DNA from 2 places in the Binatus sp. genome. Region 2 is predicted to be linked to the other one. Evidence: riboswitches for the same ligand, from Rfam matches in the RefSeq annotation. Region 2 holds a riboswitch; the other holds the start of a gene.

Region 1 (6,372 bases), on a different contig from region 2:
TGGCACTCCCGTCGTTCTTACGCCGGGGTGGGGACGCTGACCTCCTGCGAATCCTGGATTTTGCTATTCCTTGCGCGGGAAGTGCGAACCGCGCTCGCTGCCTTTTTTCTGATTGGCGCGCGGGCGTGGGAATTGCCATTGCGGCGCGCGCCGAGTTGCGATGCCGCCAGGTGAAGTTCGAGCGCCTCATCGAGAAAGTGCTCGGGATTCAGCCCGGTGACATCGCGGAAAAAGTTGTCGTCACCCATCAGCATGAATGCGCCGTTCATGCTCGCCCAGATGACCGCGGCGGTTTTCTTGGGACCCATCGAGTTCGCGATCACTCCGCTTTCAAATGCGCGCCGAACCGTGCTCTCCCATAGTCCGAAAACTTCGTGGCCCAGATCCATCACGCGCTCGAAATTGCGCAACTCGGCGGCGCGCTTCAGGCGCTTCTGAAGCTGCGTGTACACCACCGAATGCTGCGAAATGAACAGTTCGCGCGATTCGCGCTGGTAGTCGAGATACGCCGAGGCGGTGGTCTTGAGCTCGTCGAGCGGGTCGAGCCCGCGCGCGAAGATCTCGACGTAGCTGGCGCGCAGCCGATCCATCCGCTCCGCGATCAGGCTCAGGTACAAGTCATCGCGCGAAGCGAAGTACAGATAGATCGTGCCGACGGCCACTTCGGCTTCCCGCGCGACCATCTCGATCGTCGCGCCTTCGAGGCCGTGGCGCGCGAACACCAACGCCGCGGCGTCGAGGATCGCCTGCCCACGTGCATGACGCTCGCGGCGATGCCGTTCCTGAACGCTCATTGCAGCGTCTCCCGCACACGGCCCGCAGTCCGTACTGAATGATGCTTCATATTCTGAACTGAAGCTCATAGCTCGGTTCCGTCCAACTGTCAAACCCGAAAATCATGGATTCTACCGCCACCCCTTTGCGCCGTCTCGCGATTTTATTCCAGCGGTTGACTCGGCGGATAGTGCGCGTAGTGTGCTTGGAGATTCGCGCGGGGAAGCCGGTCGAAGTCCGGCGCTGCCCCGCAACTGTAAGGCGAGATGATCTCGCTTAGCCAGGAGACCGCGCGAATCGACGAAGCCGCAACGACCTTCGCGGGTGAGGGAGGCTTCAGGAGTGTCACGACCGCGAATCGCGCCGCTCGGCGCGCGCTGGCTCTGGTCGCTCCTGGCCGCTTCCGTCGCCTCGCGAAGTATTGGCCACGCGACCTTGCACGACGACCAGACTAAATCGCATCGCGCTGACGACCGGCACTATCGGCGCCACCTCGCGTCGCTGGCGGCGTCGATAGCGGCGCACGCCGCGCTGATCGGTGCGATCGTTTTTTTCGCACCGAGGATCAGCAAACCGCATGGCGACTGGGTGCTCGCGTACCTGGTCGAGATCGGCGAAGGGAGTGCGGGCGGCGGCCGCTCCGCGCGATCGTCGGCGGGCAGCGCGGCGACCGTCAATGCCGAGACGGGCCCGGTTGCGATGCCGCGGCCCACGACGATTCATCGCGATCGAGTGCGCGTTTCGATGCGCCGACGCGAGGAACTATCGCCGCATCGAGATGATCGCGTCGATGAAATCGCGAGCCACACTCCTGCCCCTAAGGCGCCGCCGATCGATGCGGCCATGTCCCGTCGCGGGTCCGCCTCGGGTGAGGCGGACGCGGTTGATCGCGGCAAGCTCAATCGGAGCGGCGCCGATCCGCCAGGCTTTAGTGGCATCGGTGACGGAACAGGGTCGGGTAGCGGAATCGGCACGGGCGGCGGTGGCGGCGGTCGGACCGCGCTCGCGCATGCCGACTATGGAACGAATCCAGCGCCGATTTATCCGGCAATCGCGCGGCGACATGAGGAACAGGGCACGGTGACGCTCCGTGTCCTGGTCGGCGCCGACGGTCGAGTCGAGCGCGTCGAAATTTCGGACTCGTCGGGATACGACGCGCTGGACGACTCGGCGGTCGAGACCGTTGCAAAAAAATGGCGATTTGAGCCGGCCCACCGCGACGGCGTCGCGTTCGAGAGCTGGGTGCTGGTGCCGATTCGATTCGCATTGACAGAGGCAAACAGTGGGCGTTAATCCTTCGGCAAGAGTATCGTGCTAACCGCGATACTCCGTGGTATAAGGCGATTTCCAAGAGGAGGGTAGGAAGGACATGACTGCAAAACCAAGTACTACTCTGGCGGCGGCGGCGATTGTGATCGCGATCCTGGGGAGTGCGCTGAGTGCGAACGCGATCGAAGTAAAGAAGAAACTCATGATGCCGGGTCCGAGTGATTCCTCCGGCGGTCCGGCCTCGGGTCCACCGCCCGCAAATCCTATGAACGCGGGGCAAAGGCAGGCGCTGCAAGATGCGGTCGCGAGCGACTCTGAACAATCACTCGCCGAAGAGAGCGAGAAAAAATCGTCAGGCCAGAACTACGTCGATCTTGATCACGCTAAATTCAGTTATATGCCGACGTCCAGTACCGTCACGGCCAAGCTCAGCGCGCCCGAGTGCAAGGGCAAGAAGGGCGGCGCCTCGAGCTGCACCAAGACTGGCACCGAAAAGACGCTTGTCTTCAAGTACAAGATAGACGGCAACAAGCTCGCGCAGGCCGATCCGCCGAAGTGGGAAGAGGCCGCAGCCGACACCAAAGAGGCCAAGAAGAAATAACGGTAGCATCGCGAGGATCGCGCGATGTGAACCGTCGCGCAAATGCGGCCCGCAGATACCAGCGCGGTTTCAAATCGCGCGGAAGAGATATCGTCGGGCCGCATCGCTTTAGTGTCGTCGTTGTCGGACAATTCATTTATCGTGAAGCAGAAAATCCAGGATGACCTGAAGGCCGCGATGAAAAGCGGCGACAAACTCCGCATGATGGCGCTGCGCAGCGTGCTGTCCGAGATGTCGCGCCTCGAAAAAGACGTGCGGCGCGATCCCAACGACGCCGAGATTCTGCAAATTATCAAGCGTGAGCGCGCCAAGCGCGAGGAATCGCTCGAGTTCGCGCGCAAAGCCAGTCGCCAGGATCTGATCGAGCAGAACGAGACCGAGGCGAAGATCCTGCAATCGTATCTGCCCGCGACCGCTTCGGCCGACGATGTCCGCGCTGAGATTCAGTCTGCGATTGCCGCCGGCGTCGCCCAGATGGGCGCTCTGATGAAGGCTTTGCGCGATAAGTTCGGCGCAAGCCTCGACGGCAAACTCGCAAGCGAACTCGCGAAGGAAGCGCTCGCCAAGAAATAGCGCGGCCGCCCGAGCAGGCAGCCGCGCTTTCGGATTCGCGATTCGATCTAGTGGCGCTTGCCGCCGCCGACCAGATCCGCAAACGGATTGTTCGCGCTGGTACTCCCCTGACCCGCCATCATCCCGCCGTCTACCGCGATCGCCTGCCCGGTCAGGAACGACGCGTCGTCCGACGCGAGGAACGTCACTACCTTGGCGATTTCGATTGGCTGGCCCATCCGGCCGATCGGATGCATCCCGTCGAGCAGTTTGCGCGCGCCTTCCATCTGACCGAAAATTCGCGCTACCAGCGGCGTATCGATCACGCCGGGGCATACGCAATTGACGCGCACGCCGAACGGACCGAACTCGAGCGCCGCCGCCTTCGTAAGCCCGACCACGCCGTGCTTGGCGGCGTTGTACGCCGAGAGTCCCGGGCTGCCGATCAGTCCCGCCACCGACGCCGTGCTGATAATCGATCCGCGCCGCTGTTCGATCATTACCTTGCCGCCGAACTTGAGTCCCCAGAACACGCCGTCGAGGTCGATGCGAATCGTCTCGCGATATTCTTCCTCGGTGGTATCGACCAACGAAGCGCTGATCCCGATTCCGGCGTTGTTGTACATCACGTCGAGCCGCCCGAACTTGTCCGTCGCGTGCTTGACCAGCGCTTCAACCTGTTTGGCTTCGCGCACATCGGTCGGGACGAAGGTAGCGCCGCAAGCCTGGGCGACTTTCGCGCCCGCGCTGCTTTCAAGATCGCCGATGATCACCTTGGCGCCTTCAGCCGCGAAATTTTCTGCGGTCGCCTTGCCGATTCCCGACGCGCCGCCCGTCACGATCGCTACCCGATCCTGAAGTTTTCCCTGTGCCATGATTTTTCCCTCCGTCGCCAAACGCTGACGCTAGAACCTTTGCTATCGCACACCAGCATTCGATTTTGCCAGCGCGACGCGCGATGCCGGTTCCGGAACCCCCTCGCAATATGAGGCGAATCCGGCGAGATTAGCCTCATATCATGATGCGAATCGTATTGACCTCTGACGCGAATGCATAGATATTCACCTCATTACCTGATGTGAATATGTATATCTGGGAATTGCCTGAATGGCCTCATTTTCGTTGGAACTCTGATCGACTGCTTCCTGGGCTCGCGAAGGCTCATTTGAAGCAAGGACGACTGCTCGGTCGAATGGAGCGGCTTGGCTTCGACCTGCAGCTCGACGCCGAACTACAGGCCATAACCGAGGAGGCCCTGAAAAGTTCGGAAATCGAAGGCGAAATTCTCGATCCCGCTGGCGTTCGCTCGTCAGTCGCGCGCCGTCTGGGCGTCCCCGACGCAGCGATGCATCCCGAGGATAAGGATCGCCGCGCCGAAGGTATTGTTGAGATGACGCTCGATGCCACCAAAAACTTCGCTGCCTCATTGACGCGCGAACGGCTTTTCGCATGGCAAGCCGCCCTCTTTCCAACCGGGCGTTCGGGTCTTAAACCGGTCAAGGTCGGCGCATGGCGAGACGAGTCCTCCGACCCCATGCAGGTGCTTTCGGGGCCCCATGGCCGTGAAAGGGTTCATTTTGAGGCACCCCCGGCAGCCCGCACCGAGACCGAAATGGAGGCCTTCCTCGCATGGTTCAACGAGCGTCCAGCCAGTGATGGCATCGTTCAAGCTGCCGTCGCGCATCTGTGGTTTGTGACCATACACCCATTTGAGAACGGGAATGGACGAGTAGCTCGCGCGCTGGCTGACATGAGCCTCGCGCGCTCCGAAAATTTGGCTCAGCGATTCTACAGCCTCTCGGGCCAGATCCGCCGCGACCGAGCGGAATACTACGGCTCACTCGAAAGCACGCAGAAAGGCGATCTGGATATCACGGCGCGTTTGCTCTGGTTCACCGAGTGCTTTTCCAGGGCGTTGGACGCGGCCGAACAGGCTTGTCGCGGGGTACTGCGAAAAGCGGATTTCTGGCAGCGCTACACGCTTAGTGACCTGAACGAACGGCAGAGGAAAGTGCTCAATCGATACCTTGATGGTTTCGAGGGCAAGCTGACGGCGCGGAAATGGAGAGCAATTGCCAAGTGCTCGATAGCGACGGCGCAGCGTGACATCAAGGAGCTCGCCGATCGAGGTCTTCTTATCCGCAATGAAGGCGGCAGCAAGAACACGAGTTACGACATAGCCGATCCCGACGTCGCCAACATTCGGGCGCCCATCGAAAGACCGCGATGACAGCTGATTGAACCTCACTTCCTTTTCTGCACCTGGATCATGATGCCGCCCAAGCGCGCCGCGTTTAGCGCGCGGCGCGCGACGCCGGTTGACGACAAACTGCCTTTCCCTGTAGCACTTGGACGTAATCCCAAAGCCCGTCCCAGAGGTAAATCCCCGATGCCGATCGATTTCACGATGCCGCCGCACGTAACCGAACTGCGCGACAAGGTCCGCGCGTTCATCAAGGAAGAAATCGAGCCCGCCGAAGCCGCGATGCAAAAAAGCGGTAGCTGGCGCGACGGCATCATCGAGCTCAGGCGCAACGCGCGTCAGCGTGGACTGTGGCTGCCGCACATGCCGCCGGAATTTGGCGGTCTAGGCCTCGACGCGATGGCGATCGCGATGATTTCCGCGGAGTGCGGGCGCAATCGGATCGCGTCGTTCATCCTCAATGTCCAGGCGCCGGACGAAGGCAACATGCATACGCTGCTGCATTTCGCGACGCCTGAGCAGAAAGAAAAATATCTGCGGCCGCTATGCGAAGGCAAAATCAGATCCTGCTTTGCGATGACGGAGCCAGAAGTGGCCGGCTCCGATCCAACCCAAATCAAAACCGCGGCGGTGAAGCAGGGCGACAACTGGGTTATCAACGGGAACAAGTGGTTCATCTCGGGCGCGCACGGAGCGAAGTTCGCGATCGTGATGGCGAAGACCGACCCCGAGGCCGATCCGCCGCAGGCGCGCAACTCGGCGTTCATCGTCGATTTGCCGAATCCGGGCTTCAGAATCGTGCGCGATATCGACACGATGGCCGGCAAGGGCAATCACTGCGAGATCGCGCTCGAGAATTGCATCGTGCCGGCGGACGCGATGCTCGGTCCGCGCGGACAGGGGCATACGCTGGGGCAGGTCCGGCTTGGCCCGGCGCGCCTTGCGCATTGCATGCGATGGATTGGCAGCACCG
Region 2 (17,889 bases):
AGCGCGCCGCCATGCTGAAGGCCCGCGCGAATCGTGCGCCGGAAATCAATCCGGCCCGCGCGCGCAAGCCTGAGCCGCCGTCCCAGCCGAATCCGAAAGCGCCGGATCAACGGCTCGAGCGCGCGCCGAGCCTCGTCGTAGTCCAGGTCGAGGTACGTATCGAACGGCTTGCGCTCGATCTCGCGCAGCCGCGTGAGTCGCGCCGCCTCATGCCGCGACGCATCCGAATCGCCGCGCGCATCGACGCCGTCGCCATCGTGCGCATCGCGTGCAGTGTCGCCGCGATGCTCGTTGCTCGCAACCTCGCCTTTATCGCCGTCGCGCTCGCGCACCTTCGACGATGCTTTTCTCTTCGCGTCGTTCGACGCCGCTTGCTCGCGTAACTGCGCGCCTTGCTCGCTCGGATGCTCCGCGCGTCGCGGCGACGCGTCCTCATTCAATGACGGATTCTCGCCTGGATGTCCGCGTCCAGCGGCCGCGGAGACCTGCGCGCCGCGCGAATCAGGATGCTCGCGGTGGGGACGCGCCGGCATCGCGAAGAACCGCGCGAAGCATTCGTCGAAAATCGCTCGATCCGCTTCGTCCTTGATTAGCGCCGCCGCGAGCGCCTCGCGCATCCGCGATCGCTCGAGGCCCGCCGCCGCGACCGCATTCATCGCGTCGATCGATTCCGCAACCGAGATCCGCACGCTTTTCGATCGCAGCTCGCCGATTAATTTGATCAATTGGTCGCGCAGCGCCGCCATCCGATTCAGCGCGCGGCTACTTCGAGCGCGGCGCCAGCGACGACGTTCGCGACTCGACCTTCGCGCGATCCTCTTCATGCTTCAGCAATACGCCGAGCGTAGTACGCACCGCGTCCGTATCGAATTCGCGCACTCCGAGCCGCACCAGCGCCCGCGCCCAGTCGAGCGTCTCCGCGATCGACGGCGGCTTGCGGAGACCAAGCTTCCTGATCGCGGCGACGAAGCGCGACGCTTCCGCCGCGAGCCGCGCGTCGAGTTCCGGCACCTTGAGCTCGATTATTTTTCGTTCCTGTTCGGTACCGGGAAAATCGATAAACAGATGCAGGCATCGCCGCCTGAGCGCTTCCGACAGCTCGCGCGCGCGATTCGACGTCAGCACCACCACCGGCCGCTCGCGCGCCTTCAGCGTCCCCAGTTCCGGCACGCTCACCTGGAAATCCGACAGCAACTCGAGCAGGAACGCCTCGAACTCTTCGTCCGCCTTGTCGATCTCATCGATCAGCAAAACGACCCGTTGCGGCGCCGTGATCGCGCTCAGCAGCGGCCGCTCGAGCAGATAGTCGCGCGAGAAAATGTGCTCGCTAAGTTCTTCCCAATGCAGCCCCTGCGCCTCGTCCGCCTGCATCCGCAAAAGCTGCTTCTGATAATTCCATTCGTACAGCGCCCGCGCTTCGTCCAGCCCCTCATAGCATTGGAGCCGAATGAGGCGCGTCGCGAGCATCTCGGCGACGACCTTCGCGACCTCGGTCTTGCCCGCGCCCGCGGGACCTTCGATCAGGAGCGGCTTCTCGAGCGCGAGCGCGAGGAAGATCGCCGTCTCGACGCGCTCGTTGGTGATGTAGCGCGCGCGTTTCAGTCCGTCGGCGATTTGCTCGTGCGTGATCTCCATCGCCGGATGTCAGATTTTTCCGCGTGTGCGATTGATCTTCGGCGCGCGCCGTCGCTCGAGGAACAGCCGCCCGCGATGCTTCAGGCCGTCGCGCTGATCCCGCGGCGACGCCCGCACTTCCTCGACATAGGCGGTCAGCTCGTCGAACAGGCGCTCCGTGTCGATTCCGCCACGGCTCGGTTTCATGTCTTCGAGCGCGAGCATCGCCTGCGACATCAGGTTGATCGACGATTGCCGGCCGCCGCGCTCGAAGCGGAGATGCATCGCCGCCGCGATTCGATTCAGCGCCGCGACCAGCGCCTGCGATTCGTCGTCAGCGTCGCGCGCGGCGTTCTCGAACATCTCCGCCGCGTCGAAATAGTCGCCGCGGTTGTATGCGTCGATCGCGCAACCTAGCGCCGGCGTTTTGGATTTGTCGTTCACGGATTTTTTTGGCGTCGGGAAAATCGTCGTCGCGCGATTCGCGCCTACAAAAGTTCTTTCTCCTCGACCGCGCGAAATTCCGCCTCGCCGAGCGCCCGCGCCTTGCGCGTGCCGAACTTCTCGTACAATTCGAACAGGCCAGCCTTATGCGGCCGCACTTTTCCGAGCGGACATTTCGCCCAGTCTTCGGCCGATTCGTCGCAGTAACCCATCCGGTTTTCGCCGCACTTGGGTTGCAGGAACACCGCGATCTCCGGCAGCACGCGCTTGATCTCGGCGCGCATCAACGCCACCATCCGCCGAATTTCCCACTGCGCGCGCACGCACAGCCGCAAGTCGCAGATGTGGAGCATCTCGGCAAAATTCACCATCACGTGAAAGTTGGTGGGCGCCGCATTGGGCAGGACGAAGCGCGCATCCTCGGCCGGAATGCCCGCCTTGAGCGCGCGCGAATATAGCGCCGACGTTTGCGACAACAGTTCCGAAAATTCGTCCTCCATGCCCGCCCGCGACCACGAATCCGGCAGCACGAACGCGAGCTTGTTCTCCTTGAATTTCACGTAGCGCTGGCTCTGCTGCTCGAAGCTGATTCCGACGCGATGCCGCACGAATTGATGCGACAACGATCGCGATACGTTGGCGATTCCAAACCAGAACACGATCTGCTCGAGCGGCGATCCATGCCCGGTCTTCAGCCGCTCGGTGATGAACTCGCGAATCTTGTCGTGCGTGATTTTCTCGGTCTCGATCTTTTGCCAAATCTCGATCGGCGTATCCGACGAATAGCAGGTGCGAAACGCCGCGTAGAGTTTTTCCAGCGGCGCGCTGGCGTAGTCGATCAACTTGACCTGCATTTTCGCCTGATTTTCCACGCCTGCGACGACCCTCCGAAATCCGCGTGACGGCGCGACGCCATCCTCTCAAATCTTATTCGATGCGCGCGCCGCGCGTAACTCCGTCAGGCACGATTGCGCACAGCCGTTGCTTCCCCACGTTCCCGCTTGCCAAGATTGCGTGCCGAATGAACCAATCCCCGCGCATGCTCGACAGCCTTTACCGGCGGATGCTGAAGCCGTTTTTCTTCAACCTCGACGCTGAAACTGCGCATCGCCTGACTCTCAACCTGCTCTCGATCGCGCCGCCGCTCGCGCTCTCACCCGACCCGCCCGAGCTTGCGCTGAAAATTTGGGGCATCGATTTTGCCAATCCGATCGGTCTCGCCGCCGGCATGGACAAAGACGCGATCGCCGCGCGCGCGTGGGAGTCGCTCGGTTTCGGTTTCGCCGAGATGGGCACGATCACGCCGCGGCCTCAACCCGGCAATGAAAGACCGCGCGTGTGGCGATTGGTCGAGCATCGCGCGCTCATCAATCGGCTTGGATTTCCGAGCGAAGGTATCGACGCGGTCGCGCCGCGCATCGAGCGGATCCGCAAAAACGGCATCGCAATTCGAATTGCGCTCAACTTCGGTCCTAACAAGGATACGCCGCCCGAGAGCGTCGCCGCCGATTACGCGATCCTGATGCGCAAACTTGGCGCGCTCGCCGATTTCATCGTCGTCAATGTCAGCTCGCCGAACACGCCCGGGCTGCGCAACTGGCAATCACCCGAGCGGATGCGCGAGATTTTCGCCGCGATGCGCACCGCCGCCGTCACCTCGACGCGGCGCGTCCCGATCCTCGTGAAACTCGCGCCCGATCTCGAGCGCGACGACCTCTTTCGCATCTGCGATACCGCGCTGGAACTCAATCTCGACGGCATCGTCGCCTGCAACACCACGATCGCGCGCGAGTCGCTCGGCATCGCGTCGTTGCATCCCGGTGGACTCAGCGGCGCGCCACTGCTGAAGCCCGCCCGCGATCTGATTCGCAACATCTATATGCAGACCGCCGGCAAAATCCCGATTATCGGGGTCGGCGGTATCGCCAGCGCCGACGACGCGTACGGCCACATTCGCGCCGGCGCCACGATGGTCGAGCTCTACACCGGCCTCATCTATGAAGGCCCCGGCCTGATCGATCGCATCAAAATCGGTCTCGTTCGCTTGCTCAGGCGCGACGGATTTCGCTCTATTAGCGAAGCGGTCGGCATCGAAAAATAATTCCGCGCGACCGCGAATTTCTGGAGGCGACCAATGACGCAACCCGACAGCACGCCCACGCTCCTCGTCGATGCGCGATGGCTCGAGCAGCATCGCGGCGACAGCAATGTCATCCTCATCGATACTCGACCCGCCAAGGAATACTGGGAGGGCCATCTCGCCGGCGCACGCCACTTCGATCCGTTCCCGTTTCATCACAAGGACACGTCGGACCGCGGGATGGAGGAGTTCCACGGGCAACTCGAATGGATTTTCTCAGCGCTCGGCATCACCGGCCGCGAAACTGTCGTGTTCTACGAAAACGATTCCGGGATGCGCGCCGCGCGCGGTCTCTGGGCGCTGCAATACGCCGGGCATCGGAATGCGCTGATGCTCGACGGCGGCCTCAAAGCCGCTAGCGCGAAGCTCACGACGGATGCCGAAAAATTTGCCCGCACCAATTTCAGGATCGAGCCGAATCCCGCGGTGTTTGCGTCCTACGCGCACATCGTCGATCGAATCGGATCGCCCGACGTGCAGATTTTCGACGTCCGCAGCGCCGGCGAATATTTCAGCGAACGCATCCGCGCGCGACACGGTGGCGCGATCCCGCTCGCGATTCATCAGGACTGGACCTCCGCGCAATCCACCGAGGGCCATTTCAAAACGCCCGCCGAACTTCGCGCGAATTTCGAATCGCTCGGACTCGATTCCGGCTGCGAGATCATCCCGTATTGCCAGGGCGGCTATCGCGCCGCGCACGCCTACGTCGCGCTCAAACTGGCCGGCTATCGAAACGTCCGCAACTACCTCGGCTCGTGGGCCGAATGGGGCAATCGCGACGACCTGCCGATCGAGCATCCGCGCCGCAAGCCTTAAAGGTAATCGACGATGCAGCTTTTGCTCCTCACCGGCTTCGAGCCTTTTCACGGCGAACGCATCAATTCGTCGTGGGAGATCGCGCGTCAACTCGACGGCGAACTGATCGGCGGCCTGCAGATCAAATCGGTGCGCGTGCCGGTCGGATGCGGCAAGGCTGCGCGGCGCGTTACCGGCGCGATCGTCCGCTATCGTCCGCGCGCTGTCATCGGCCTCGGCGAAGCGGGCGGCCGTCCGTGCCTCTCGCTCGAACGCGTCGCGATCAATCTCGCCGATGATCGCGGCAACCACGCCAGGTCCGGCGATCCCGGGGTGACGCCGGTCGTGCGCGGCGCGCCCGACGCCTACTTCGCGCGCCTCCCCCTCGCCGCGATTCTCCGCGAACTCGATCGCAAGCATATTCCCGCGAGCGTTTCGCTGACTGCCGGCGCGTATGCATGCAACGCCCTGATGTACTCCGCGCTGCACCATCTGCGCCGCAAACCAGGCGTTCCGGTCGGCTTCATCCATCTGCCTTATGACGCGCGCCAGTCACCGCGCCATCGGAGCCTCCCGAGCCTGCCGATTCCGATCATGGAAAATGCGGTGCGCATCGCGATCGCCGTCATCGGCCGCTCGCTTGCCTGAAACCGCGCGGCGCTCTTCGCCGCTCGATCGGCTAAAATCTTTTTCGATGCCTGAAATTGAAATCAGCGCGATGACCTTCGGGCCGTACGGCCTCGGCCATCAGGGCGGCAAGGCGGTGATGGCGCCGAATGCGGTCGCCGGCGATCGCCTCGACGTTTCGATCGAAGCCGAGCGCCGCGATTATTCGCTCGCCAAAATTCGCGCGATCGTGCGCGCCAGCCCGGACCGCCGCACGGCGCCGTGCCCGTATCTCCCGCGATGCGGCGGATGCGACTGGCAGCATATCGACTACGCCGCGCAGGTCCGTTTCAAATCCGAAATGATTGCGCGCGAATTGAATCATGCGCTCGATGCCGCGATTAATCCTGCCGATCTGGTCGCGCCCGCGCCTTCTGAATTCGGCTACCGCTCGCGCATCCGGCTCAAAACCGGCCCCAAAGGATTGCTCGGTTTTCACGAAGCGAACTCCAACGCGATCGTCCCGATCGATTCGTGCCTGGTTGCCGAACCCGGCATCACGATGCCGCTCCATCTCGCCCGTTCTCTCGGCAAGCACCTCGACGAAATCGAAGTCGTGCGCGACGACGCTCGCCAGGTGCTCGTCGCGTACCTGAAGAAGCCCGCCGATGCCGAAGATCTGCGCCGCGCGAGCAACGTGCTCGATTCCGATCGCGATCTCGCCGGCATCGTGCTGCGATCGGGCGCGCATCGCGAGATCGTCGGCGACGCGCGCGTGATTGTCGAACTCGAGCCGGGCCTCGCGATCGACGCCGACGCCGATTTGTTCAGCCAGGTGAATCGCGCGCAGAATCAAAAGCTGATCGCCGCAGTGATGGCGATGGCCGCAATTCAACCCACGCTTCCGCTGCTCGATTTGTTCTGCGGCGCGGGCAATTTCAGTCTGCCCGCGGCGCGCCGCGGCGCTCGCGTCACCGGCGTTGATTCCGAAGCCGGCGCGATCTCAGCCGCGTCCCGCAATGCCCTCCGACTCGGCTTCAACGACGCGCAGTTCATCCCGATGAAGGCGTCGGCGACCGCCGAATTTCTGCATCGCGCGCGCTATCGCCCCGATATCGTCATCCTCGATCCGCCGCGCACTGGCGCGCTCGATCTGATGGAGCCGATCGTCAAGCTGAAGCCGCGCATGATCATCTACGTTTCGTGCGACGTGACCACGCTCGCGCGCGATATGCGCCTGCTCACCCGCGCCAGTTACAAAATTTCGTCGGTGCGCGCTTTCGATTTTTTTCCTAACACTCATCACGTCGAGATCGCGGCGCAGGTCCTATTGACTTAGATTGAGGGCCGTTCTTAATCTAAGGTCAGTACGCAACTCCCGGACCTTCCCGCCAGAGGGTTGATCAAGAGATGCCCAAGCAGGAAAAGGAAAAGCTCCCACGGCCGAAGATAACAATCATTCCCGGCCGCGGGGTGGCTCAAACCATCAACTATTTGCTCGAAGACCGGGACGACCTCGAATGGATTATCGCGGTGGGCCGCACCAAGAACGGCGAACTGTTCTTCTACGACACCGGCGGCGATATCGTCGAGGATCTCGGCACGCTCGAGTACTTGAAGGCGCGCATCGTGCGCGCCCACTTCGGCGACGAATACGAATAAGCCGCCAGCTCCCTTTTCGTAATCAAACGATCGCTTGCGGATGAGCGAGACCAGGCTTCGATCGTCGCTGCGGCAGCCGCTCACTCAGCCTCTTACCTTGAGCTTCGGCTGGTCGCGCGCCACGAAAACGCACCTGCACTCGAGTCATCAGTCGGCCACGGCTGGTTCGAGTTCGATGCAGGTCTGCTATTTTTTCGGGCAATGACGCGCAAGACCGCATCATCCTCGGAGCTGGCAGTGCTTGCCGATCGCTTGAAGCGGCGGCTCGGAAATCAGCGCCTGGCCGAGCAGGCGCTGCGCACGATCGCGGCGCGCGCGCCCGACGAGCGGCTCGCGATGGCGTTCCTGCTCAAGCTGGCCGAGGACTCGAGCGGCGCGCTTAAGAATGTTCTGCGCGATCGCGCCGCGGCGAGCGATCTGATTTTCTGCCTCGGCTCCTCGGAACTGGTCGCGACTGAACTTACCTATGCCGGAGCGGAATGGGCCGCTGCGTTCGAGGCGGCTCGCACAGCCAGCGCGAGCAGCCTGATCGAATCGATGCGATCGGACCCGATCGATGCGCCGGATCGGCTGAGCGCCTCGGTTGCGCTGGCGCAGTTCAATCGCCGGATGTTCGTGCGGGTCGCGATCGCCGATTTGCTCGATCGAATCGACGTCGCGGATACGTGGCGCGCGATGTCGGCGCTGGCCGACGAGTGTATCCGCGCGGGGCTCGAACTCGCGATTCGCTTCATGGGCGAGCGCGCGAAGGAGATCGGACGTTTCTGCGTGCTCGCGATGGGCAAGCTGGGCGCGCGCGAGCTGAATCTCAGTTCTGATATCGATTTGATCTATCTGCATGAGCCGTCGGGCTCGCGCGATTCGGTCGAGGCGGCGGCGCGCCTTGCTGAGTCGCTGACGGAAATGCTCTCGCCCGGATGCTTCCGAATCGACATGCGGCTCAGACCGGGCGGGCGCAACTCGCCGCTGGTGACGCCGGTCGATGGCGCGATTGGCTACTATCAAAATCTTGGACAGACATGGGAGCGGGCGGCGCTGCTGCGGGCGCGGCCGGTGGCCGGCGCGATCGAAATCGGGAACCAGTTGATCGCGGAGCTGGGCCCGTTCGTCTATCGGCGCTATCTCGACTTCGACACGCTGCGCCAGTTGCGCGCGATGAAGCATCAGATCGAAGCGGAACTGCGCTCGCCGGAGCTGGTCGAAAAGAATATCAAACTGGGCTTCGGCGGAATTCGCGAGCTCGAATTTATCGTGCAGTCGCTCACGCTGATTTATGGCGGGCGCGATCCGCGCCTTCGAATCGAGCAGACGATTGAGGCGCTCGAAAAACTCGACGAGCTGGGATACTTGCCGTCGCAGCGCGCGAACGATCTCGCCGGGGCGTATGCGTTTCTGCGCGACGTCGAGCACAAGCTGCAAGTCGTCGCGGGGCTGCAGACGCACGTGCTGCCGAGCCAGGAGAGCGGGATGCGCGCGCTGGCGGCGCGGATGGGATTCGGCAAGGACGCGCAGGCGCTGAAGGAATTCAGGGCGCGAATCGGGGCGCATCGCACGCTCGTCGCGTCGCAATTCCGCGAGACGCTGGCGGGCGGCGAGGACGAGTCGGCGCAGCGGCCGAGCGCGGCGGCGCAATCGGCGTGGAATGCGGCGCAGGAACCGGCGATGTCGGCGGAGGATCTGCACGAGCTTGGCTTTGCGCGCGCGGAAGAAAGCTCGCGGCATCTCGAGTTGCTCTCGCGCGGTCCGTCGCACGCGCTGACGAGTCCGCGGCGGCGCGAGCTGCTCGAGCGGCTGGGCCCGCTGCTGCTCGATGAGATGGGCAAGCTGCCGGATCCGGATTTGGCGCTGATGAATCTCGCCGCATTTATCGCGGCGATCGGCGCGCGCACTTCGTTTCTCGCGCTGCTGGAGCAGCATCCGGCGACGCGGCGAATCCTGCTTCGGCTGTTCGCGTCGAGCGCTTATCTCTCGACGATTTTCATTCGGCATCCGGACATGATCGACACGCTGGTGCGATCCGATCTGGTGAAGGCGCGGCGCGAGGCCGCCGAACTCCGCGACGAGGTGCGGGGGTTAGTGGCGGCGAACGCGGATTTCGAGGGCAAGCTCGACGCGTTGCGCGCGGTGCGTCATCAGGAATTTCTGCGGATCGCGATCGCGGATTTGGCCGGCGAGCTCGATACGTTCGAGGTCGAGCGCGAATTGACTACGCTGGCCGAGGTGGTGCTCGAAGAAGCGATGTCGATCGCGCGCGGCGATATCGCATCTCGCTTCAAGATTCCCGCGACGCTGCGGCTGTGCGTGATCGCGCTTGGCCGGCTGGGCGCGCGCGAGATGTCGTACAATTCGGACCTCGATCTCATTTTCGTGTACGGCGACCGCGCTGAGATTGCGGCGGACAGCCGCGAGATCGCATCGCGGATGATGCAGAAGCTGATCGCGATTTTGGAATCGCGGACGCGCGAGGGCTACGCCTACAAACTCGATTTGCGGCTGCGTCCATCGGGCAATGCGGGCCCGCTGGTGACGTCGCTAGAGGGGTTCCGCGAGTACCATCGCCAGAGTTCGGCGGTGTGGGAGCGGCAAGCGCTGGTGCGCGCGCGAGTCGTGGCGGGCGATCGCGAATTGGGGAAGCAGGTCGAAGAAGCGCGCGCGGAATTCGTTTACGGGCGCTCGCTGAGCGCGGCCGAGGTCGGCGAGATCGCCGCGATGAGAACGCGGATGCAAAATGAGATCGGCGTCGAGGACAAGACGCGGATCAATATCAAGCAGGGACGCGGCGGGTTGGTGGATGTCGAGTTTCTGGCGCAGATGATGGCGCTACGCCACGGTCATCGGCATCCGGAATTGCGGGTGCGGAACACGATGGGGCTGCTCGCGGCGCTCGATAAAATGCATCTGATCGAGCCGAAGGACGCGCGCGCGATCGAGGACGATTACCGATTTCTGTCGCGGCTGGAGAACCGGCTGCGAATCGAGAGCGATCAACCGGCGTGGGCGCTGCCGACGTCGCTCGCGGCGCTGAGACCGCTCGCGCGCCGGATGGGATTCGAGGGTGCGGACGCCCCGGAGCAGTTGATAAAGGCGCTGGCGGAGAGGCGCGATCGTATCCGCGCGATTTACGAGCGCTGCTTCACGCGCGAACAACAGGTGCCGGCTTAAGTCGGCGATCATTCTCCGAAATCGAGCTTCACGCCCGCGACAAAATTTATCGACGGCGCGGGGAAGCCAAACGCCTCGGAATACTGGCGATCCATCATGTTGGAGATTTTCACGAAAGTTTCCTCGTTGCGGCACCATCGGTACGGGACGCCGAGCGCGTACGAAGCGACGGCGTCAACGCGGTTGTAGGCCGGGTGATTTTCGATGGCGAACGGAAACGTGGATCTGATGTCGTCGCGATCGCCGAGGAAATTGTCGACGATGCTCGCGGTGATTCGATCGTGCGGAAGAAAGGTTCCGCTGCGCACGTATTGCACCAGCGCCGACGCAGTATATTTCGCGACTCGCACCGGACGCGCAGTCGCGCCGCTCGCGTTGGCGTGGGTCTGATCGAGAATCGTGACGTTGCCGCCGAGGGTGAGGCCTTTCAGGATCGTGATGCTCGGCACGATTTCGACGCCTTGCGTATCGACGCGGCCGGCGTTGCCGGCCTCGACGCCAAACAGCGTGCCGGGCGCGGGCACCGCGACGATCAGATTATGCACGCGGCGCGAAAAATACGTCGCGGTCAACGACGCGCGCTCGCCGAACAGGGTCGTGAAGCCGCCGTCATACTCGCTCGAGATTATCGGCTGAAGATCGGGATTACCGAAATTGGGAAAATAGAGTTCGTTAAAAGATGGCGCGCGGAAACCCTCGCTGTAACTGCCGCGCAGCGTCGTCGAAATTTTCGCGAGTGGAATCGCGACTGACCACGCGGGACTGACTTCCTCGCCGAACTGGCTGTTGCCATCGACGCGAAAACCGGCGGTGCCGAGAACGTGGCCATTGAAGAAGCTGCCTTCCTGCTCGAGGTAGCCGGCGTATTCCTGGCGGCGCGCGTTGAAGTTGCTGGTGAAGGTTCCGAACGGCGGAAACGAGGAACTGCTGTCGGAGCGGACCCATCGATCCTTGAAGTCGAAGCCGGCGACGGTGCGAAATCCGGGCATCCAGGTGTACACCGCCTCGGCCAGGCCGCCGCGCGTCTCGTCGGGAATGCGATCGATCTCGGAAGTCGGATTGCCCACGTACGGGGTCGAATTTACGCGCAATTCCTGGCGAACATAAAAGGCGCTGATCCGCGCGAGCAGTTTGTCGCTGAAACGATGCTCGATCTCACCTTTGAACATCATGAATTCGCTGCGTTGATGGGCGGTGGTATTCAACTGGGCGCCGGCGAGTCCGGATGCGATCGAAAAACGGGGCAGGCTGACGTTGGCCATCGTGTAGCGCGCGAAGCCGCGTATCACGGTGTTATCGCCGAGATGATAGTCGAGGCGGCCCGCGGTCGAGAGATTGTCGGAGTTGTCGTTGAACTGGCGATAACCTTCGGTCGAGTAGTACGACAGCGCCCCCGAGTAGCTGAGATTTCCCTGAGCGCCGTTCACAGTGCCGACCTGGCGGGAGGTCGCGCGATTGCCGCCCTCGGACAGCAGCGTGAATTTCGGCGCGCCTTCGCCCTCGCGCGAGAGCAGATTGATCACGCCGCCGATTGCCTGCGAGCCGTAGAGCGAACCGCCGGCGCCGCGCAATACTTCGATGCGATCGAGGTTATTGGTGGTGAGATTCGCGAAGTCAAATGATCCGGTCGCGCCGGCATTCACCTCGACGCCGTCGATCAGCACCAAGGTCGAGGAGGGCGGCGCGCCGCGGATCGAAACGTCGGTGACCGAACCGGGGGAACCGCCCTGCGTTACTTGCAAGCCCGGCACTTGCCGCAGCACGTTTTCGACGCGCTCGATTTTCTGCGCCTCGATTTGCGAATCCTCGACGACGCTGATGGTCGTGCCGATATCGGCGATGGGTTGCGGAATCCGGGTGGCGGTGACGACGATCGGACTTAATTTTTGTGGACTCGGCTTTTGCGCGGGCGGTTTCGCGGCGGCGGATTTTGCTGGCGTAGCGGTCGTCGCGGGTGATTTTTTGGTCGCAGTCGATCCGCTTGATGCAGCGCTTTTTGCTGCTGGCGCTGCGTAAGATTGCGGCGTCGTCGAATCGTCGCCGCTAGCCGGCAGAATCGGCGCGAATAAAAATATCAACACGATGCCGAAAACGATTAGCTGAAATGCTCGCCGCATGAACTCCCTCCGAGTTCGCTGCCTTCAGCGGGTGGGGAGTTTCGGGCGAAGAAAACCCGACCCCTCGCGAGACGAAAGGTCGGGCTTCAGGAAAATCGCGCCTGAGGCCACCCTCCCCGCGGAAGGCAACACAGTTAGTGACCCGGCCGGTCTCCTGGCTTGGGGTTCATCCTCGGGCCCGCCTTCCCGCCGAAGCGGTGGCATGTTGGGCCGTCGTCCCCCCACACAGTTGCGGGGCAGCGCCGGATTTAAACCGGCTTCCCGTGCACCGGGTGCGCATCGATAGATACGCGGTGTTGCGCGAAGGATCAACCGGCTTATGACGGATGCTGTTTTTTCGTAACGCGGCGAGCGATCATGTACGCTCACGATTCGATGGCGAGGATCACGTTACTGACGGGCGGCGCGCGCAGCGGCAAAAGCACGCATGCGCTGAAACTCGCGAATTCATATCGGCGCAAGTTTTTCATCGCGACCGGAGAGGCGCTCGACGAAGAAATGACTGCGCGGATCGCGTTTCATCGGGAGACGCGGCCGCCGGATTTTCAGACAATCGAGGAGCCGGCCAATGTCGCGCGCTCGATCGAGGCGATCGAAGGCCGCGCCGACGTCGTGGTGATCGATTGCCTGACGCTGTGGATCTCGAACCTGATGCACACTCACAACGACGACGAGCCGTTGCTCGCTGAAGCGGATGCGCTGGCCGCGGCGCTTGCTCGGGCGAGTTTCGCGAGCATCGTGGTGACGGACGAAGTTGGGATGGGGATCGTGCCGATGCATCCGATGGAGCGGCGGTACCGCGATTTGCTCGGATGGACGAATCAGAAAATCGCGGGTATCGCGGATGAAGTGCTGTTGATGGTGGCGGGCTATCCGATTCGGGTTAAGTGAGCGTTTACATCGTCAGATACCCTCGCCTCCGCTGACGCTCCGGACTCGGGGGCTGCAATTAAATTGCGATTCGACCCTCCGGCCCGAATCGAGCTCCGCGGTGCTCGCGCGTCGCGAAAGCTCCGCCAAATCATTTACATCGTCATTTACATCGTCATTGCGACAAGCAGCGCAATCTCGACCAGTTCGCCGCCAGCGCCAATCAAGTCACCGGTCACGCCGCCGAGCCATCGCCGATAGAACCATCGCGTCGCGAGCACAACGGCGACAGCAATCAACACGGTTCTGAAGCCACCGATCAGCGCCGCCAGCAAAATCGCGGCAAGGGCGGCGATGAGTCTGCGATCGAAAATGTCGCGGCGTGCGAGCAGCACGGAACCCGCGCCCCGCTCGCGCAAGTAAGCCATGCCATGCGGGATCGCGAGCATCGCCAATCGAGCAAGCATCGGCGCGACGATCAGGGCGTCGTAGCGGCGCGAACCGGTGAGCGTCGAGAGGGCGAGAATCTTGAGCGAGAGATCGAAGAAAACCGCGAGGGCGCCGAACGTGCCGAGCCGGCTGTCGCGCATGATCTCGAGCGCGCGCTCGCGATCGCGGCCAGCACCCAGCGCGTCGGCGGTGTCGGCCAGTCCGTCGAGATGAACGGCGCCGGTGATGATCGTGAGAAAAAGAATGACGATCACCGAGCGCATCACCTGGCCGAGGACATGCGCGAGTATCCAGTCCACGCCGCACAACGCCGCGCCGAGTGTCAGGCCGACCAGCGGGAACCACGTGAACGACGCCGTGACGGTCGCGTCGGAGGCGGGGCGGCGATCGATCACCGGCAGGATCGTGAGAAAGGAAAAGGCGAGTTGAAGCTCGGCGAGGAATCCGGCGGTTGGTGCGGCATCGACGCCGCTGGAGATCGGCGCGGCGCCGTCGTCGTCGATCATCGGATTTTGTCGGAGACGCCGGCGCCGGCAAAGGTCGCCATGTGATGGAACAGGTCGAGCGCCGACTCGATCAGGTTCATCGCAAGCGCCGCGCCGGTTCCCTCGCCGAGCCTCAGATCGAGGTCGAGAATCGGGCGCACTTTCAAATGATCGAGCACGAGTGCGTGTCCGCCCTCGGACGAGCGATGGCTGAAAAAAAGATGCTCGAACTGTCGAGGGTAGAATTGAAGAGCTACGGCGGCGGCAGCAGTCGCGATGAAGCCATCGACGACGACCGGGATATCGAGCGAAGCGCCGGCGAGACACACGCCCGCCATCGCAGCGATTTCGAAGCCGCCGAGCGCGACGAGGATCGCGAGGCCGGCGTCGTCGCGCGATTCGAACGTATCGCGATGAATCTCCAGGGCGTGCGCGACAACTTCAATCTTGTGCCGGATGCCGGCGTCGTCGAGGCCGGTGCCGCGGCCGACGATCTGATCTGGCGCGATTTCGGTGATCGCCGAGAGCAGTGCGGCGGCGGAAGTGCTGTTCGCGATACCCATCTCGCCGATTCCGATCAAGCTGGCGCCGCTGCCGGCGAGTTCGCGCGCGACTTCGATACCCGTCTCGAGAGCGCGCGTCGCTTGTGCGTGCGTCATCGCAGGACCGCTCGTGAAATTTTGTGTGCCCGCGCCTATTCGCCGATAACTGACATCGCGCAGTGGCGTTGCACTGGTGTCGGTCCTCACGCCTACATCGATGATTTTCAGCGCGTAGCCGAATCGCCGCGCGAGCACGCAGATCGCGGCGCCGCCGTTGCTGAGATTGCGCAGCATCTCGACCGTGACGGCTTGCGGAAACGCGCTCACGTTCTCGTCGGCGACGCCGTGATCGGCGACGAAGACCGCGATTGCGCCGCGAGTGAAGCTCGCGGAACTGTCGCGGCGAATCGACGCGTAGCGGCGGACGATTTCCTCGAGGTGGCCGAGGCTGCCCGGCGGCTTGGTCAGCGAATTGAGCCGCGCGTCTGCCGCCCATGCGGCCTCATTGTCGAGCGGGCGAATCGCAGCGATGGTTTGGTTGAGTAGTGACATTGATTTCCAGTGCGCGATTTTCGTGATCGCATCATGGGCGCGTCCGTCTGGCAAGAAAAGGATCCGGGATTCTTCGGCTGCGCAGCCTTCGCCTCAGAATGACAACGTGGTGAGATCGAACATCGACGAACAAAACACAGGTGGTTAGTCGATGGAATCGGCGGGAAGGATCGCGCGCCAGATCGACGGATCATCGATCTTTGACTTCAGCTCCCGCGCCGCAGACTGGTGCGGGTCATTCTTAGGCTCGCCGTTCCACGAATCGAGATGAATCAAGGTTCGCGGCGGCAATCTGCTGGCCCATTCAGCGGTCGCGAGAGTTGGCCGCTCGGGAAATTCATCGACGTAGCCGAGACAAAGATATGCGACGGGGATTACATCGCGCGGAATTCCAAAGATTTCGGCAAGCGCGTCGTTGCGCATGATACTCACCCATCCGACGCCGATTCCTTCCGCGCGCGCAGCGAGCCACAGGTTCTCGACCGCGAGGCAGGCGGAATAGATCTCGACGTCGCGGATGCTGGTCTTGCCGAGCACGCCGGGACCGAATCGATCGGGCTTGCAGGTGACGATCAGATTCAGCGGCGCTTCGAGGATTCCTTCGAGCTTGAGCGAGAGAAACTTCTTGCGGCGCGCGCCGGTGAAATCGGCAGCATTCCTTGCGCGCTCGGCTTCGAAAATTTCCTTGACGCGGCGGCGACGATCGCGATCGCGCACGATGATGAAATCCCACGGTTGCGTGAAACCGACGCTGGCCGCATGATGCGCCGCGATCAATATTCGCGCGAGCACTTCATCGGGAATCGGATCGTCGTTGAACTGGCGGATATCGCGGCGGCGAAAGATCGTTTCGTAGAGTCCGCGCTTGAGCGAATCGCTGAACTCGTTGCGACTCCGCCGCGAACGTCGGCCGCCGGAATTCATCGAAGGTGTCGTGGCGCAATCGAAAGAAGAAAACGGGCAGGCCGCGAACGCACGACTCGCCCGTTCGATTCGATCGCGGCTCAAGCCGCGGCGGCTTTCCTGGCCGCCTCGAGCGCGGCCTCGTAGTTGGGCTGGTTGGCGACTTCCTTCACGTACTCGACGTAAGTGACGTTGTCATTCTTATCGACGACGAAGACGCATCGCGCGAGCAGATGCAGTTCCTTGATCAGCGCGCCGTAACTGGTGCCGAAGCTGGCGCTCCGCCAATCGCTCAGCGTCGTGATTTTATCGACGCCGGCCGCCCCACACCATCGCGCCTGCGCAAACGGCAGATCCATCGAGACGCTCAAGATCTCGACGTCACCAGGCAGCTTCGACGCTTCCTCGTTGAAGCGGCGCGTTTCGGCGTCGCAGACCGGCGTATCGATCGACGGAATCGTGGTGATGACCTTGACCTTGCCCTTGAACTGGTCGAGCGTCGCGGGCTGCAGGCCCTTGCCGACCACGTTGAAGCTGGGGGCCTTCTGGCCGACCTTGAGTTCGGGACCGATGAGCGTCATCGGGTTGCCCCGCATCGTAACGGCGCCAGTGCGTTCTTCCGCCATGATTCAAAATCTCCTCAGTGATGTATAGAAACTCGATCCAGCCGAGATTAGCCGCGCGGATGGTTCGGGTAAACCCGCGACCTTGCCTTGCAGCTTTGTTTAGCTGGCGAGCCGATTCTGACACCATGCGCGGCATAACGCGAAGCGCCACAAAGACCCGCACGATGCACCCGGCGCGCATCGTCAATGCGATCGCAAAATTCAGCCGATCTCAGATCGCTCGAACCAGCAGTGCGCCCAATCCTCCGACCACCAGAATGGTGTTGATGGCGAACGTAACGATCGCGCCGGGCGCGCGCTTTTCCGGAGCGTTCAAGTAGCCGTTGGCGTAAAGGATGCGGCCCAGCAGGAACAGCACCCCGAGCGCCACGCCGATCTGATAGTTCACGCCGAGTGAAAAAATCCAGACCGCCGGAAGGAAGACGATCAGCGCCTCCAGTGTGTTCTGATGCACCCGGAAGTAGCGCTCGAATTGCGCGTTTCCTGTGGTCGCCGGCGCCTCGACCTTGTACTTCAAACGCGCGCGTCCAACCATCGCGCCGAGCACCGAATACTCGATCAACGCCAGCAGCGTGACGATTTCGAGTCCCGCATAGCTCATCATACCCGCACCTCCCATCCTCGTTGTGGCGGCAGACCCGCGTTCGCTTGGATGAAGCTACTCGCGCCGAGGCGGAGGAGCTAGATGCTACGGGCGCGCGTACTTGGCGATTCGTGCCGCCTCGAGCGCGTCGGCCACCTCGCGCGGCGGCGCCTGCGGCATCCAGCCCTTGGTGTAGTCGCGCGTCTCCCAGGTGCGATCGTTCGCATCCCAGACGTACGGCAGCTCGACGATCGTGCCGGGCGCGATGATCGTGTCGAATGCGCGCATCGCGTCGGTCACGATCCGGCGCTGCAGCTCGGGCTCGTTCGGCTTGC

Evidence for each region. A riboswitch is a leader RNA that binds a small molecule or an ion and turns the genes downstream of it on or off. The one in region 2 is predicted to bind cobalamin.
Region 1: another riboswitch for cobalamin. It lies ahead of Q7S58_RS20115 (energy transducer TonB); the one in region 2 lies ahead of Q7S58_RS00530 (TonB-dependent siderophore receptor).

What each region holds. Positions count from the first base shown of each region.
Region 1 covers NZ_JAUSKL010000119.1:219-6,590, forward strand. The annotation lists gene Q7S58_RS20110 (TetR/AcrR family transcriptional regulator) at 18-794, opposite strand; cobalamin riboswitch at 952-1,085, shown strand; gene Q7S58_RS20115 (energy transducer TonB) at 1,117-2,067, shown strand; gene Q7S58_RS20120 (hypothetical protein) at 2,144-2,644, shown strand; gene Q7S58_RS20125 (GatB/YqeY domain-containing protein) at 2,687-3,217, shown strand; gene Q7S58_RS20130 (SDR family NAD(P)-dependent oxidoreductase) at 3,265-4,071, opposite strand; gene Q7S58_RS20135 (Fic family protein) at 4,281-5,426, shown strand; gene Q7S58_RS20140 (acyl-CoA dehydrogenase family protein) at 5,586-6,372, shown strand, end outside.
Region 2 covers NZ_JAUSKL010000006.1:6,679-24,567, forward strand. The annotation lists gene Q7S58_RS00480 (VWA domain-containing protein) at 1-746, opposite strand, end outside; gene Q7S58_RS00485 (MoxR family ATPase) at 763-1,635, opposite strand; gene Q7S58_RS00490 (hypothetical protein) at 1,645-2,058, opposite strand; gene thyX (FAD-dependent thymidylate synthase) at 2,103-2,930, opposite strand; gene Q7S58_RS00500 (quinone-dependent dihydroorotate dehydrogenase) at 3,080-4,159, shown strand; gene Q7S58_RS00505 (sulfurtransferase) at 4,193-5,017, shown strand; gene Q7S58_RS00510 (hypothetical protein) at 5,030-5,644, shown strand; gene Q7S58_RS00515 (class I SAM-dependent RNA methyltransferase) at 5,691-6,941, shown strand; gene Q7S58_RS00520 (hypothetical protein) at 7,013-7,264, shown strand; gene glnE (bifunctional [glutamate--ammonia ligase]-adenylyl-L-tyrosine phosphorylase/[glutamate--ammonia-ligase] adenylyltransferase) at 7,502-10,426, shown strand; gene Q7S58_RS00530 (TonB-dependent siderophore receptor) at 10,435-12,543, opposite strand; cobalamin riboswitch at 12,670-12,831, opposite strand; gene cobU (bifunctional adenosylcobinamide kinase/adenosylcobinamide-phosphate guanylyltransferase) at 12,901-13,434, shown strand; gene cobS (adenosylcobinamide-GDP ribazoletransferase) at 13,581-14,369, opposite strand; gene cobT (nicotinate-nucleotide--dimethylbenzimidazole phosphoribosyltransferase) at 14,366-15,442, opposite strand; gene bluB (5,6-dimethylbenzimidazole synthase) at 15,587-16,366, opposite strand; gene tpx (thiol peroxidase) at 16,447-16,971, opposite strand; gene Q7S58_RS00560 (MAPEG family protein) at 17,183-17,575, opposite strand; gene Q7S58_RS00565 (hypothetical protein) at 17,660-17,889, opposite strand, start outside.